One region of the Streptomyces sp. NBC_01476 genome, then DNA from elsewhere that is predicted to be linked to it. Evidence: predicted binding sites of a transcription regulator. Region 1 holds the regulator's gene; each other region holds the start of a gene.
The links. Region 1 encodes HrcA, which represses chaperone genes, less so after heat shock. Its sites were predicted from a motif close to TTNGCACTCNGNNNNNCNGAGTGCNAA; they were not measured.
Positions count from the first base shown of each region.

Region 2: the regulator HrcA is predicted to act here: its motif matches at 3,063-3,089, upstream of groES (co-chaperone GroES).
Region 3: the regulator HrcA is predicted to act here: its motif matches at 2,173-2,199, upstream of groL (chaperonin GroEL).

Region 1 is NZ_CP109446.1:2,538,140-2,543,418, reverse strand. It holds gene OG552_RS11470 (DUF3097 domain-containing protein) at 1-819, opposite strand, end outside; gene OG552_RS11465 (MBL fold metallo-hydrolase) at 838-1,599, opposite strand; gene hrcA (heat-inducible transcriptional repressor HrcA) at 1,893-2,909, shown strand; gene dnaJ (molecular chaperone DnaJ) at 2,910-4,049, shown strand; gene OG552_RS11450 (nitronate monooxygenase) at 4,190-5,254, shown strand; gene OG552_RS11445 (16S rRNA (uracil(1498)-N(3))-methyltransferase) at 5,251-5,279, shown strand, end outside.
Region 2 is NZ_CP109446.1:5,051,745-5,057,023, reverse strand. It holds gene OG552_RS22175 (SDR family NAD(P)-dependent oxidoreductase) at 1-731, shown strand, start outside; gene groL (chaperonin GroEL) at 817-2,442, opposite strand; gene groES (co-chaperone GroES) at 2,606-2,914, opposite strand; gene OG552_RS22160 (class I SAM-dependent methyltransferase) at 3,412-4,590, shown strand; gene OG552_RS22155 (hypothetical protein) at 4,629-4,889, opposite strand; gene tsaD (tRNA (adenosine(37)-N6)-threonylcarbamoyltransferase complex transferase subunit TsaD) at 4,886-5,279, opposite strand, start outside.
Region 3 is NZ_CP109446.1:3,328,830-3,334,108, reverse strand. It holds gene thrC (threonine synthase) at 1-1,010, shown strand, start outside; gene OG552_RS14810 (MoaD/ThiS family protein) at 1,007-1,282, shown strand; gene OG552_RS14805 (cold-shock protein) at 1,764-1,967, shown strand; gene groL (chaperonin GroEL) at 2,343-3,968, shown strand; gene OG552_RS14795 (hypothetical protein) at 4,123-4,953, shown strand; gene OG552_RS14790 (low temperature requirement protein A) at 5,077-5,279, opposite strand, start outside.

The DNA.
Region 1 (5,279 bases):
GGTCACGAAGTCGATCAGTTCCTCGACGCGGCCCAGCAGTTCCGGCTGGAGGTCGCGGTAGGAGCCGACGGACGCCAGGATGCGCTGCCACGCCTCGCCGGTGGTGAGGCCGGTCCAGCCCAGGGCGCGGCAGACGCCGGTCTTCCAGTCCTCGCCGCGCGGGACGCGGGGCCACTCCCGGATGCCGACGGAGGCGGGCTTCACCGCCTCCCAGATGTCGATGTACGGGTGGCCGACGACCAGGACGTCAGGACCTGCCGCGGAGGCCGCGATCCGGGACTCCTTGGAGCCGGGCACCAGGTGGTCGACCAGGACGCCGAGACGCGCGCCGGGGGCGGGGGAGAAGGCCGCCACGATCGCGGGCAGGTCGTCCACCCCCTCCAGGTACTCCACCACGACCCCCTCGACCCGCAGGTCGTGGCCCCAGACCCGCTCCACGAGTTCGGCGTCGTGCCGGCCCTCGACGTAGATCCGCCCGGCCCTGGCCACCCGGGCCTTGGCGCCGGTGACCGCGATGGAGCCGGAAGCGGACAGCAGCGGGCCGCGCGGGGCGGGTGCGGCGGGCGGCCGGACGAGGGTGACCGGCCGGCCCTCCAGGAGGAAGGCGGCCGGCGTCATCGGGAAGACCCGGTGCTTGCCGAAGCGGTCCTCCAGGGTGACGGTGAAGCCCTCCGCGGTCCGCTCGACCCGGACCACGGCCCCGCAGAAACCGGTGCCGGCGTCCTCGACCACCAGATCCGCCTCGGCCGCCACCTCGGGCACGGGCGCGGACTTCTTCCACGGAGGCGTCAGGTCGCCGTCGTAACTCCTGCTGCGCATGGGGGAGATCGTAGGACGCTAACCGCCCGCGCCGAAGCGTTCGGCGAGCGCGTCCCGCTGCGTACGCAGGAATCGCGCGTCCACCACCGCCCCGTGCCCCGGCACGTACCGCGCGGTCTCGCCGCCGAGCGCCAGCACCGCGTCCACCGTGGCCGGCCAGGCGCCCGGCACCGCGTCCTCGTCGGCCTGCGGCTGCCCCGACTCCTCCACCAGGTCGCCGCAGAAGACCACCGTCGGGTCGCTGGCGCTCGCACCGGGTACGACCACCACCAGGTCGTGCCCGGTGTGCCCGGCGCCGGGGTGCACCAGCCGCACCGGCCGCTCCCCGAGGTCCAGCGCCAGCTCGCCGTCGACCGGCCGGTCCACCGGCACCAGCGCCCTGACCGCCTCCGCGGCCTCCGCCGGATCCGTGCCGTGCCGTACCGCCGTCTCCCGGAGCGCGTCGCGCTCATGGCGCAGCCGGCCGTCCAGCGACACCTGCGCGTACACCTCGGCGCCGGCCTGGGTGAACGCCGCCGCGCCGAGGACATGGTCGAAGTGCCCGTGGGTGAGGACGACATGCGTCACCTCGCGCCCGGTCAGCGCCACCACCTGCTGCCGCAGCTCGGCGCCCTCGCGCAGCGTGGACCCGGTGTCGATCAGCAGCACACCGTCGGCGCCGACCACCAGGCCGACCGTCACATCGAGATGGGGCAGTCGCCGGCGCGCTACTCCGGGGGCCAGGTGCTCCCACACCGAACCCCCGGCGCCCGGCGCCTGCGCGCTCTCCACAGAATCCACGAGGGCGACGCTATCGCCGTGCGCCCGGCGGCGCGCGCCGTGGTGACAGCGTTGCCCCGCCATTCACCACCCGATCGCGTCGCGTACGCCCCCATCGCAACCGGCGCCCCCGTATTCCTGAGCCGCCCCGCCGCGGCATCCGCCCGGAGTTGTCCGAGTACGTGCGACAGGTTCGGCGGTCGGTCTTGCCGAGGCCTTGCCCGCTCGCCGTACACTTGCTGCGGGAAAGCTGGCACTCGAATCGGACGAGTGCCAGGCCAGGCGGCTCAGGGCCCACGGCAGGGAGGTGCGCGATGCTGAGCGAACGCAGACTCGAAGTGCTGCGTGCCATCGTGCAGGACTATGTCGGCACCGAGGAGCCGGTCGGCTCCAAGGCGCTGACCGAGCGCCACCAGCTCGGGGTGTCGCCCGCCACCGTGCGGAACGACATGGCCGTACTGGAGGACGAGGGCTACATCGCCCAGCCGCACACCAGCGCCGGCCGCATCCCCACCGACAAGGGCTACCGGCTCTTCGTCGACAAGCTCGCCGGTGTCAAACCGCTCTCCGGCGCCGAGCGGCGCGCGATCCAGAACTTCCTGGGCGGCGCCGTCGACCTCGACGACGTGGTGGCGAGGACGGTACGGCTGCTGGCGCAGCTGACCCGGCAGGTCGCGGTCGTGCAGTACCCGTCGCTGGTCCGCTCCTCGGTCCGGCACGTGGAGCTGCTCTCCCTGGCGCCCGCTCGCCTGATGCTGGTGCTGATCACCGACACCGGCCGAGTCGAGCAGCGGCTGATCGACTGCGCCGCCCCGGTGGGCGAGACGGTGCTGGCGGATCTGCGGGCCCGGCTCAACAGCCGGGTGGTCGGCCGGCGGTTCGCCGATGTGCCGCCGCTGGTGCAGGATCTGCCGGAGAGTTTCGAACCGGACGACCGCCCCGCGGTGTCCGGCGTGCTCGCCACCCTCCTCGAAACGCTCGTCGAGGAGAAGGAGGAGCGCATCATGCTGGGCGGCGCGGCGAACCTCACCCGGTTCAACCATGACTTCCCGCTGACGATCCGCCCGGTCCTCGAAGCGCTGGAGGAGCAGATGGTGCTCCTGAAACTGCTCGGCGAGACCGCGGACGCGACCATGACGGTCCGGATCGGGCATGAGAATTTTCACGAGGGCCTCAATTCCACCTCCGTGGTGGCGGTCGGCTACGGTTCGGGCGACGAGGCAGTCGCCAAACTCGGCGTGGTCGGACCGACCCGCATGGACTACCCCGGAACGATGGGAGCGGTACGCGCAGTGGCACGTTACGTCGGACAGATCCTGGCGGAGTCGTAAGTGGCCACGGACTACTACGCCGTCCTCGGCGTGCGCCGCGACGCCGGACCGGACGAGATCAAGAAGGCATTCCGCAGGCTCGCCCGCGAACTGCACCCGGACGTCAATCCGGACCCCAAGACGCAGGAGCGGTTCAAGGAGATCAACGCCGCCTACGAGGTGCTCTCCGACCCGCAGAAGAAGCAGGTCTACGACCTCGGCGGTGATCCGCTCTCCGCTGCGGGCGGAGGCGGCGGCGGGGCGGGGGGCTTCGGGGCCGGCTTCGGCAACTTCAGCGACATCATGGACGCGTTCTTCGGGCAGTCGCAGCAGCGCGGGCCGCGCTCACGCACCCGCCGCGGCCAGGACGCGATGATCCGGCTGGAGATCGAGCTGGACGAGGCGGCCTTCGGCACGACCAAGGACATCCAGGTCGACACCGCGGTCACCTGCGGCACCTGCAACGGCGAGGGCGCCGCGCCCGGCACCACCGCGCAGACCTGCGACATGTGCCGCGGCCGCGGTGAGGTCTCCCAGGTCACCCGGTCGTTCCTCGGCCAGGTGATGACCTCGCGGCCGTGCCCCCAGTGCCAGGGCTTCGGCACCGTGGTGCCCAACCCGTGCCCGGAGTGCGCAGGTGACGGCCGTGTCCGCTCCCGCCGTACGCTCACGGTCAAGATCCCGGCGGGCGTCGACAACGGCACCCGGATCCAGCTGGCCGGCGAGGGCGAGGTCGGCCCCGGCGGCGGCCCCGCGGGCGACCTCTACGTCGAGATCCGCGAGGTCCCGCACCCGGTCTTCCAGCGCCGCGGCGACGACCTGCACGTCACGGTCACCCTCCCGATGACCGCGGCCGCGCTCGGCACCAAATGCCCGCTGGAGACGCTCGACGGCCTGGAGGAGATCGACATCCGCCCCGGCACCCAGTCCGGGCAGTCCATCCCGCTCCACCAGCGCGGCATCACCCACCTGCGCGGCGGCGGCCGCGGCGACCTCGTCGTCCACGTCGAGGTGGTCACCCCGCACAAGCTCGACGCCGACCAGGAGGATCTGCTGCGCCGGCTGGCCAAGCTCCGCGGCGAGGAGCGCCCCACCGGCCAGTTCGCCCCGGGCCAGCAGGGACTCTTCTCCCGGCTCAAGGACGCCTTCAACGGCCGCTAGGACGCCCGCCCGGCGCAGTCGGCAGCCCCTCTGCCCCTCCCGGGGCGGGGGCTGCCGGACACTCACGGACCGGCCGGGAGCGGCGGGGGCACCCGCTGGCCGGTGGGGGCGGTCTCAGGCGCCCGTGGCACGATGAGGCCATGTCCGCGCTCACCGATCTCTCCGCCTTCTCGGCCTATCCCATCGTGCAGGCCCCGATGGCCGGTGGCGCCTCCAACCCGCAGCTCGCGGCGGCCGTGGGCGCGGCCGGCGGCCTCGGCTTCCTCGCCGCCGGGTACAAGACCTCGGAGGCGATGTACCAGGAGATCCGCCAGTTGCGCGACCTCAGCTCGCAGCCCTTCGGGGTGAACGTCTTCATGCCGCAGCCCGGCACCGTCGACCCCTCCGCGGTCGCCGTCTACGCCGAGCAGCTGGCCGGCGAGGCCGCCTGGTACGCCACCGCCCTCGGCGACCCGGACATCGGCGGCGACGACGCCTATGACGCCAAGGTGGCCGTCCTCCTGGAGGACCCCGTCCCGATGGTCAGCTTCACCTTCGGCTGCCCGGAGCGCTCGGTCCTCGAAGCCTTCGCCAAGGCCGGTACGTACACCGTCGTCACCGTCACCTCCGCCGCAGAGGCCCTCGCCGCCCAGCGGGCCGGCGCCGACGCACTCTGCGTCCAGGGCGTGGAGGCCGGCGGCCACCAGGGCACCCACCGCGACGACCCGCAGCTCGACCGGGCGGGCGTCGGCCTGCTCACCCTCGTCCCGCAGGTCCGCGAGACCGTCCAGCTGCCGATCATCGCGGCTGGCGGCCTGATGCGCGGCAGCCAGATCGCCGCCGTGCTGACCGCGGGCGCCGACGCGGCGGCGTTCGGCACCGCCTTCCTGATCTGCCCGGAGTCCGGCGCCAACGTGCTGCACAAGCGGGCCATCACCGACCCGGTCTTCTCCCGCACCGAACTGACCCGCGCCTTCTCCGGCCGCCCCGCCCGCGGCCTCCTCAACCGCTTCATGTGCGAGCACGGCCCGTACGCCCCGCCCGGCTACCCGCAGGTCCACCACCTCACCTCGCCGCTGCGGAAGGCGGCGGCCGCGGCCGCCGACCCGCAGGGCATGGCGCTGTGGGCCGGGCAGGGCCACCGGCTGGCCCGTGAGCTGTCGGCCGGCGCGCTGGTGGAGACCCTGGCCGCGGAACTCCACGCCGCCCTGGGGGCCCGCGCATGACCGCCCCGGTGTTCCTCGTCGAGCC
Region 2 (5,279 bases), 2.5 Mb from region 1:
CCTTCGCGCGCCGTCTCGCCGCCGACAGCCACCGCCTGGTGCTGGTCGCCCGCGACGAGGACCGGCTGGCCCGTACCGCCGCGGAACTCCGCGCCCGCTACAACGCATCGGTCGAGGTACTGCCCGCCGACCTCGCCGAGGACCACGGCATCGCCGCCGTCGAGGCCCGGCTGTCGGATCCGGCCCGGCCGGTGCAGGTCCTGGTCAACAGCGCCGGCTTCGGCAACCGCGGGGTCTTCCTCGATGTGCCGGTGGCCGAGGAGGTCCGCATGCTCAAGGTCCACTGTGAGGCGGTGCTCCGGCTCACCGCCGCGGCGGTACCGGCGATGCGCGACCGGCGCCACGGCTTCGTCATCAACGTGGCCTCGATCGCGGCCTTCATGCCGCGCGGCACCTACGGCGCGAGCAAGGCGTGGGTGGTCCGCTTCACCGAGGGCATCGCCCACGAACTCCAGGGCTCCGGCATCCGCTTCCTCGTCCTGTGCCCCGGCCTCACCCGTACCGAGTTCCACGACCGTGCGGGCATGGACGCCTCCCGGCTGCCCTCCTGGGCCTGGCTCAATCCCAACAAGGTCGTCGCCATCGCCCTGCGCGACCTGGCCCGCGGCCGCACCCTCAGCGTCCCCGACCCCCGCTACAAACTCGCCGCGGCCCTCGCCCGCCACACCCCCACCCCCCTCTTCTCCGCCGTCTCCACCCGCACCACCCGCACCTACGACCCCAAACCCTGACCCGGGGGGCTCCTCAGACGGTGCAACGGGTGCGGCCCGGCTTCCCTTGGGGGAGGGGGCCGGGCCGCGGGTGGGGCGGGGTGGGTCAGTGGGAGTGGCCGTGGCCGCCGTGGGCGGCTTCCGCGGGCTCCTCTTCCTTCTTCTCGACCACGAGGGTCTCGGTGGTGAGCAGGAGGGACGCGATGGAGGCCGCGTTCTCCAGGGCGGAGCGGGTGACCTTGACCGGGTCGATCACGCCGGCCTTGACCAGGTCGCCGTACTCGCCGGTGGCGGCGTTGAAGCCGTGGCCCTTGTCGAGGTCGGCGACCTTGGAGGTGATGACGTAACCCTCAAGGCCGGCGTTCTCGGCGATCCAGCGCAGCGGCTCGACGGCGGCGCGGCGGACCACCGCGACACCGGTGGCCTCGTCACCGGTCTTGCCGAGGTTGTCGGCGAGCACCTTGACCGCGTGCACCAGGGCGGAGCCACCGCCGGAGACGATGCCCTCCTCGACGGCCGCGCGGGTCGCGGAGATCGCGTCCTCCAGGCGGTGCTTCTTCTCCTTGAGCTCGACCTCGGTGGCCGCGCCGACCCGGATCACGCACACGCCGCCGGCCAGCTTGGCGAGGCGCTCCTGGAGCTTCTCGCGGTCCCAGTCGGAGTCGGTGGAGGAGATCTCCGCCTTGATCTGGCCGATCCGGCCCTCGATCTCGGCCTTGTCGCCGGCACCGTCGACGATCGTGGTGTCGTCCTTGGTGACGGTGACCCGGCGGGCGGTGCCCAGCAGGTCGAGCCCGGCCTGGTCGAGCTTGAGGCCGACCTCCTCGGCGATGACGGTCGCGCCGGTGAGGGTGGCGATGTCGCCGAGCATGGCCTTGCGGCGGTCACCGAAGCCGGGCGCCTTGACCGCGACCGCGTTGAACGTGCCGCGGATCTTGTTGACGACCAGGGTGGAGAGCGCCTCGCCCTCGACGTCCTCGGCGATGATCAGCAGCGGCTTGGAACCACCGGCCTGGATGATCTTCTCCAGCAGCGGCAGCAGGTCCTGGATCGAGGAGATCTTGCCCTGGTGGACCAGGATGTACGGGTCGTCGAGGACGGCCTCCATCCGCTCCTGGTCGGTGACGAAGTACGGCGACAGGTAGCCCTTGTCGAACGCCATACCTTCGGTGAAGTCCAGGTCGAGGCCCATGGTGTTGGACTCTTCGACGGTGATGACACCGTCCTTGCCGACCTTGTCCATCGCCTCGGCGATCAGCTCGCCGACCTGCTTGTCCTGGGCGGACAGCGCGGCGACCGCGGCGATGTCCTCCTTGCCCTCGATCGCGCGGGCGGAGGAGAGCAGCTCTTCGGAGACGGCCTTGACGGCCGCGTCGATGCCCTTCTTCAGGGCGGCGGGGGAGGCGCCGGCGGCGACGTTGCGCAGGCCCTCGCGGACCAGCGCCTGCGCCAGGACGGTCGCGGTGGTGGTGCCGTCACCCGCGATGTCGTTGGTCTTGGTCGCCACCTCCTTGACGAGCTGGGCACCCAGGTTCTCGTACGGGTCGTCCAGCTCGACCTCACGGGCGATGGTGACACCGTCGTTGGTGATGGTCGGGGCGCCGAACTTCTTGTCGATGACGACATTGCGGCCCTTGGGGCCGATGGTCACCTTCACGGTGTCGGCGAGTTTGTTGACGCCACGCTCCAGGGCGCGACGGGCGTCCTCATCGAACTTCAGAATCTTGGCCATGCCTGCGAACTACCTCGTCTACTCGTCAGTCGGTTGTCGTCGTCAAGGACGGTCGTCGTCAAGGGCCTTCACGGTCGCCCAACGAAACCGCCCCGGGGCCCCCGGCCTGATGGACACGGAGAACCCGGGGCGGGATCGCGGCTGTGCGGTGGAGCCGGAAGACTTACTTCTCGATGATCGCGAGGACGTCGCGCGCCGAGAGGACGAGGTACTCCTCGCCGTTGTACTTCACCTCGGTGCCGCCGTACTTGCTGTAGAGCACGACGTCCCCGACGGAGACGTCGAGCGGCAGGCGGTTGCCGTCCTCGAAACGGCCCGGACCCACGGCCAGGACGACGCCCTCCTGGGGCTTCTCCTTGGCGGTGTCCGGAATGACCAGGCCGGAGGCCGTGGTCTGCTCGGCATCCAGCGGCTGGACCACAATGCGGTCCTCAAGCGGCTTGATGGCAACCTTGGTGCTGGCGGTCGTCACGATCCGACCTCCCCCTTCAAAGGGCTCACGGGAGTGTCTGTCTGGGTCGGCGACCTGGTAGGCCCGTCGTCGCGGGTGCCGGACCTGCCCGTCGCTGATGTGCTGGCACTCAGCGGTGCCGAGTGCCAGGTCTGAGACTAGGACGCTCTTAGCACTCGGTCAAGCGGAGTGCCAGACTCAGCGCGTCTCCCGCGCAGGGGCGCACCGGGTCTCACGGCCCGTGCCGGGCCTTCCCCGCCCCCCAGGGGCCCGGGGCGCCGGGCCGGATACGACAGCAACAGCCCTTCCGGCCGGTGACGGAGCGCGGCGCCATCGTGGCCGGTCGCGCAGTTCCCCGCGCCCCTTCGGGGCGCCCCGAAGGGGCGCGGGGAACTGCGCGAGCAACCCACCACCGGCCAGTGGGCCGGACACGACAGCAACCGCCCCACCCGGCCGGTGACGAAGCGCGGCACCGCGCCCCTGCGGGGCGCTTCCGCGGGGGCGGGGAGAATGGGGGCGTGGATGTTGAGGAGTTCGCCGGGTTGCTCGGGCCCGAAGGGCAGACCGTGCTGGAGGCAGTCCGGGGGCACACCCCCTCCGGTGAGCTCGCGGCAGCGACCCGGCTGCGGCGCACGCACGCCCCCCGCCTGGTGGCCGCCGCCATGACACAGGCACGGCTGCGGCAGCGCGCCGCCGCCAAGTTCGGGGCCGAGGACGCCGCCCGGATGTACTTCACCGCGAACGGCGTCGAACAGGCCACCCGCACCAGCGTGGCCGCCCACCGGGCCGCCCGCTTCCGCCGGCTCGGCGTGCGCCGGCTCGCCGACCTGTGCGGCGGCATCGGCGGCGACGCCATCGCACTGGCCCGGGCCGGCATCGACGTGCTGGCCGTCGACCGCGACCCGCTGACCTGCGCGGTGGCCCGCGCCAACGCCGAGGCACTGGGCCTGGCCGACCGGATCGAGGTGCGGTGCGCGGACGTCACCGAGGTGGACACCACCGGCTACGACGCGGTGTTCGCCGACCCGGCGCGCCGCACCGGGCGGGGCCGGACCTTCGACCCCGAGGCGTACTCCCCGCCGCTCTCCTGGGCGCTCGCCGCGGCCCGTACGGCACCCTTCGCCGCGGTGAAGGTGGCCCCCGGCATCCCGCACGAGGCCGTACCGGCGGACGCCGAGGCGGAGTGGGTGTCGGACCACGGCGACGTGAAGGAGGCCGCGCTGTGGTTCGGCACCGCGCCCGGCGCCGTACGGGCCACCCTGCTGCCCTCAGGAGACGCGCTGCGGGCCGCCGAGCCGCCGCAGGCCCCACCGGTCCGGGCGGTCGGCCGCTTCCTCTACGAGCCCGACGGCGCGGTCATCAGGGCCCATCTGGTGGCCACCGTGGCACGGCAGCTGGACGGCGGACTGATCGACCCCACCATCGCGTACGTGACCGCCGACGCGCTCGCCCCCACGCCCTGGGCGACGGCGTACGAGATCGGTGACGTCCTGCCGTTCGGCATGAAACGGCTCAAGGCGCTGCTGCGGGAGCGCGAAGTGGGCAATCTGACGGTGAAGAAGCGCGGCTCCGCGGTGGAGCCGGAGGAGGTACGGCGCCAGGTCAAACCGCGGGGCCCGAACGCTGCGACCGTCTTCCTGACCCGGGTGGCAGGCGCGCCCACGATGCTCATCGGGCGCCCCGCGCAAGGGAGTTGACTCCCGCACGAAAGTTGACCCCCGCACGGGAGTTGACCTCAGCTCTCCACCGACACCGACACGAAGCGCCACCGGTGCACCTGACGGCGTACCAACTCCGGCGGCGGATCGGGCAGTTCGGGGATCTCCGCGTCATAGGGCGCTTCCCACCAGCTGATCACCAGCACCCGGTCGCCGGGCGCGACCAGGAACTCCAGCCGCCGGGGCACCGCGGGGAGTTCCTGCTCCCGTGCCCAGTCGAGGAGTTGAGGACCGCATCCGTCGGCGGCCGCGGCTTCCCACATCAGTGTGACGGTCATCCGTAGAGGTTGTCCTTGCTCAACTCGTGCACATGATCGTGCGATCGGACGGACCCGTGAACCTCGTGCGTGTGCCCCGGCACCGACACCTCGGTCACCGGCAGCGAGGAGTCGGCCGGCAGGTCGAGCGTGGAGGCGGCCCGCCCGCGGGCCACCATCTCGGCGCCCAGGGCCGCGACCATCGCGCCGTTGTCGGTGCACAGCCCCGGCCGCGGCACCCGCAGCCGGATGCCCGCGTCCTCGCACCGCTCCAGCGCCAGCGACCGCAGCCGGGAGTTGGCCGCCACCCCGCCGCCGATCATCAGGTGGTCGACGCCGTTGTCCTTGCACGCCCTGATCGCCTTGCGGGTCAGCACGTCCACCACCGCCTCCTGGAAGGACGCGGCCACA
Region 3 (5,279 bases), 790 kb from region 1:
GCTGGACGAAGCTCGTCAAGGCCGACAACCTCGCCCGTGAACTGGGCATCACCGGCGGCCTGTACGTCAAGGACGACTCCGGCAACCCGACGCACTCCTTCAAGGACCGCGTCGTCGCCATCGCCCTGGAAGCCGCCCGCACCTTCGGACTCACCACCCTGTCCTGCTCCTCCACCGGCAATCTGGCCGGTGCGGTGGGCGCCGCCGCGGCCCGCGCGGGCCTGCGCAGCTGCGTCTTCATCCCGCACGACCTGGAGGCCGGCAAGGTCGTCATGGCCGCGGTCTACGGCGGCCAACTGGTCGGTATCGAGGGCTCGTACGACGAGGTCAACCGCTTCTGCTCGGAGTTGATCGGCGACCCGATCGGCGAGGGCTGGGGCTTCGTCAATGTGAACCTCCGCCCCTACTACGGCGAGGGCTCCAAGACGCTCGCCTACGAGATCGCCGAGCAGCTCGGCTGGCGCCTGCCGGACAACCTGGTCATCCCGATCGCCTCCGGCTCCCAGCTCACCAAGATCGACAAGGGTCTGCAGGAGCTGATCAAGCTCGGCCTGGTCGAGGAGAAGCCGTACAAGATCTACGGCGCCCAGGCGGAGGGCTGTTCCCCGGTGTCCGCGGCCTACAAAGCCGGTGTCGACGTGGTGCGGCCGGTGAAGCCGGACACCATCGCCAAGTCGCTGGCGATCGGCAACCCGGCGGACGGCCCGTACGTCCTGGACATCACCCGCCGTACCGGCGGGGCGGTCGAGGATGTGAACGACGAGCAGGTGGTCGACGCGATCAAGCTGCTGGCGCGGACCGAGGGGATCTTCGGGGAGACGGCCGGCGGGGTGACCGTGGGTGTGCTGCAGAAGCTGATCGAGACCGGGCAGCTCGACCCGGCCGCCGAGACCGTCGTGCTCAACACCGGCGACGGCCTGAAGACCCTGGACGCGGTCGCGCCCACCACCGGACCGACCGCGATCATCCGCCCGACCCTTGCCGCGTTCCGAGAGGCTGGCCTCGCATGACTGCTTCTGTTCGAATCCCGACCATTCTCCGTACCTACACCGGCGGCCAGGCCGAGGTGCCGGCCGAGGGCGCGACGCTGGCCGAGGTCATCACGTCGCTGGAGAAGAATCACGCCGGTATTTCGGCGCGGGTTCTCGACGACGCGGGAAAGCTGCGGCGTTTCGTGAACGTTTATGTGAACGACGACGATGTGCGTTTCTCGTCGGGGCTGGAGACGGTGGTGCCGGACGGCGCGAGTGTCTCGATCATTCCCGCGGTGGCGGGTGGCTGAAACCGCGGACTGTCCGCTGTTGTTTTGATCCGCGGTTTTCCGTGGGTTCTGCGGCCCCGCTCACCCCTCGTGGTGGGCGGGGCTCTTCGCTGTCCGGGCCCGGCGGGGGCGGTGCGGGGCGGTAGTTGAAGGGCTGTACTGTTGCGGGGGGCAAGTGAGTCGCCAGTCCTGGGTGGTGCGGCGATTTATCGCCAAATTCACACGCGAATTCTCCCGGATCGCCCGATGTGTCCGGTCCGAGATGCCCCGCATTATCGTTTTTTCCTGGGTTATTTCCGATGAGTCAGACCCAGAATTCTCGTCCAATTGACCTGTTGCAGTGGGCATCCGGACAGATACATTCAGCCGCGGTCGACGCGTTCCGGCGCACGCCTCCCAGAGCTCCCTCCTGTCCACGGTAAGGGTCGCTCCGGTGGGTGAGGTCTGACCCGGGCCCGCGGAGTGCGGGGCCGCGATAGGGCCAGTAATAGGGGAGTTGGGAATGGCTCAGGGCACCGTCAAGTGGTTCAACGCGGAGAAGGGCTACGGCTTCATCGCGGTCGACGGTGGTGCGGATGTCTTCGTCCACTACAGCGCGATCCAGATGGACGGCTACCGCACCCTCGAAGAAGGCCAGCGAGTCGAGTTCGAGATCTCGCAGGGTCAGAAGGGGCCGCAGGCGGACATGGTCCGGCTGGCAGGCTGACATCCCGGCGCGTTCGACCATCGACGCGGCGTTTCTCTCAGGCCGAAGGGCCCGCACCGGCTCATGGTGCGGGCCCTTCGCGCGTCCGGTGCGGGCCCTTCGCGCGTCCGCGGGCGCCCGCCGCCCGCCGCCGGGTGCCCGGTCCTGACGCCGCTCGGGGGTGGGGGTCTGCTTGCACTCTCACGGTCGGAGTGCTAATCATTGGTTAGCACTCTCCTAGTGAGAGTGACAACTTGGACCGGGTCGGTGAGGCCCGCTCGGGCGCCGGGAAGGAACCGGCGGCCGGCTGGCCGTCCGTCGCGGGCGCCTACGCGGTCCGATCCACCGCCCCCTGCCTCGGTGGGGGAACCCCCAGTCCGCGGAGGACACTTCACAATGGCTAAGATCATCGCGTTCGACGAGGAGGCGCGGCGCGGACTCGAGCGCGGTATGAACCAGCTCGCCGACGCCGTCAAGGTCACCCTCGGCCCGAAGGGCCGGAACGTCGTCCTCGAAAAGAAGTGGGGCGCCCCCACGATCACCAACGATGGTGTCTCCATCGCCAAGGAGATCGAGCTCGAGGACCCGTACGAGAAGATCGGCGCCGAGCTGGTCAAGGAAGTCGCCAAGAAGACGGACGACGTCGCCGGCGACGGTACGACCACCGCGACCGTGCTCGCCCAGGCCCTGGTCCGGGAAGGCCTGCGCAACGTTGCCGCCGGCGCCAACCCGATGGCCCTCAAGCGCGGCATCGAGAAGGCCGTCGAGGCCGTCTCCGCCGCCCTGCTGGAGCAGGCCAAGGACGTGGAGACCAAGGAGCAGATCGCTTCCACCGCCTCCATCTCCGCCGCTGACACCCAGATCGGCGAGCTGATCGCCGAGGCCATGGACAAGGTCGGCAAGGAAGGCGTCATCACCGTCGAGGAGTCGCAGACCTTCGGTCTTGAGCTTGAGCTCACCGAGGGCATGCGCTTCGACAAGGGCTTCATCTCCGCCTACTTCGCCACCGACCTGGAGCGGATGGAGGCGACGCTCGACGACCCGTACATCCTGATCGTCAACTCCAAGATCTCCTCGGTGAAGGACCTCCTCCCGCTGCTGGAGAAGGTCATGCAGTCCGGCAAGCCGCTGCTGATCATCGCCGAGGACGTCGAGGGCGAGGCGCTCTCCACCCTGGTCGTCAACAAGATCCGCGGCACCTTCAAGTCCGTCGCCGTCAAGGCCCCGGGCTTCGGTGACCGCCGCAAGGCCATGCTCGGCGACATCGCCATCCTCACCGGCGGCACGGTCATCTCCGAGGAGGTCGGCCTGAAGCTGGAGAACGCGGGCCTCGACCTGCTCGGCCGCGCCCGTACCGTGGTCATCACCAAGGACGAGACCACGATCGTGGACGGCGCCGGTGACAGCGACCAGGTCGCCGGCCGGGTCAACCAGATCCGTGCCGAGATCGAGAACAGCGACTCCGACTACGACCGCGAGAAGCTCCAGGAGCGCCTCGCGAAGCTGGCCGGCGGCGTGGCCGTCATCAAGGCCGGCGCCGCGACCGAGGTCGAGCTGAAGGAGCGCAAGCACCGCATCGAGGACGCGGTGCGCAACGCCAAGGCCGCCGTCGAGGAGGGCATCGTCGCCGGTGGTGGCGTGGCCCTGCTGCAGGCGACCGCGGTCTTCGAGAAGCTGGAGCTCGAAGGCGACGAGGCGACCGGTGCCAACGCCGTCAAGCTCGCGCTGGAGGCCCCGCTGAAGCAGATCGCCGTCAACGGTGGTCTCGAAGGCGGCGTCATCGTCGAGAAGGTGCGGAACCTGCCCGTCGGCCACGGCCTCAACGCCGCGACCGGTGAGTACGTCGACATGATCGCCGAGGGCATCATCGACCCGGCGAAGGTCACCCGCTCCGCCCTGCAGAACGCGGCCTCCATCGCCGCGCTCTTCCTCACCACCGAGGCCGTCATCGCCGACAAGCCGGAGAAGGCCGCCCCGGCCGGCGCGCCGGGCGGTATGCCCGGCGGTGACATGGACTTCTGATCCCCCGGGATCAGCAGCCCTGAAGCCACCGAGCGGCGCCCCCTCCCGTCACGGGAGGGGGCGCCGCTCGTTGTGCCCGGCCCCGGCGCTTCGCCGCCCGGCTGTATGTCCGGACGGTAACGCGCGGGTGGCGGGCTGAGGTTAGGGTCTGGGCATGGGGACGTTGAGCGGTCCGCACGGGCGGCGGCCGGCTGAGGATGCGACGGTCATCCGGTCGGGACGGTTGCTGCTGGCGGCGAACGCGGTGGCCTGGTGGATCGTGGTCGTGCTCTTCGTGGGCGCGGCGGTGCTGTCGGGGCTGCTCGCGCACGGCATCGGGCGGGACGTTCTCGTCGGGGTCTTCTGTTTCCTGTCGTTCCTGACGCTCTTCATGCAGTTCGGGGCGTGGGTGGGGCGGCATGAGCGGTTCGTGCTCGACGCGGAGGGCTGGTGGTGGTTCCAGGAGATGGCGGAGGACGTCGTCTTCCTGCCCTGGGACTCCCTCGCCGCGGTGGCCATCTACTCCACCGGTGACGCGGCGGCGCACCCCACCGCCACCCTCGAACTCTTTCCGCGCGGCGCCATCGACCGCGACGACCGGCTGCTGTGGAAGCGGGTCCGCGACGCCGACCCGCCCGCGCCCGGCCTGCCCCGCCTGCGCTACCGCATCCCGCTCACCTACGCCATCGACCAGGCCGGCCCGATGGAGGAGGCGTGCCGCGAGCGGGTGCCGGCCGGCCTCTGGCTGGGCCGGATCTGGCAGCCCGACGATTACGTGGGCGCACCGGATCGCGCCGGGTACCGGCGCAGGAAGCGGAAACGCAAGCGCGTGCCGCTCTTCGTGGCCCCGGCGTCGGCCATCGCGGCACCGGAGGCCGCCGCCGGGTCCGCCGCCCAGGACGCTGCCGGGGCGGCAGCCCAGCACGCCGCTGGGTCCGCCGCCCAGGACACGGCTCCGGCGCCGGCGCCGGAGCCGAGCGACACCGTGGCGCCGCATTCCGACTGAGACGGGCTTCGGGGCGCGTGCCGGACGACCCTGCCCGGACCCGGCTCAGGTGCGGTGCCGGACGACTCCGGCTGGGATCTGCCCTCGGATCCGGGCGGCAGGCGTCCCTGCCGGGGTCCGGCCTCAGGCCCGGGCGCCGGCCATCGCCCGGCGGTGGCGGACGGTCAGATTGGCGGCGAGGGTGGCCGCGACGGCCAGGCCCATGCCCAGCACCGCGCCGCCCACGCCGATGCCCGGCACGCTGAAGGCCAGTGCCAGCACCACGGCCGCGCCGGCCACCACCAGCAGCCGGTGCCCGACCGCGCCGGTGCCGGTCATCTCGTGCA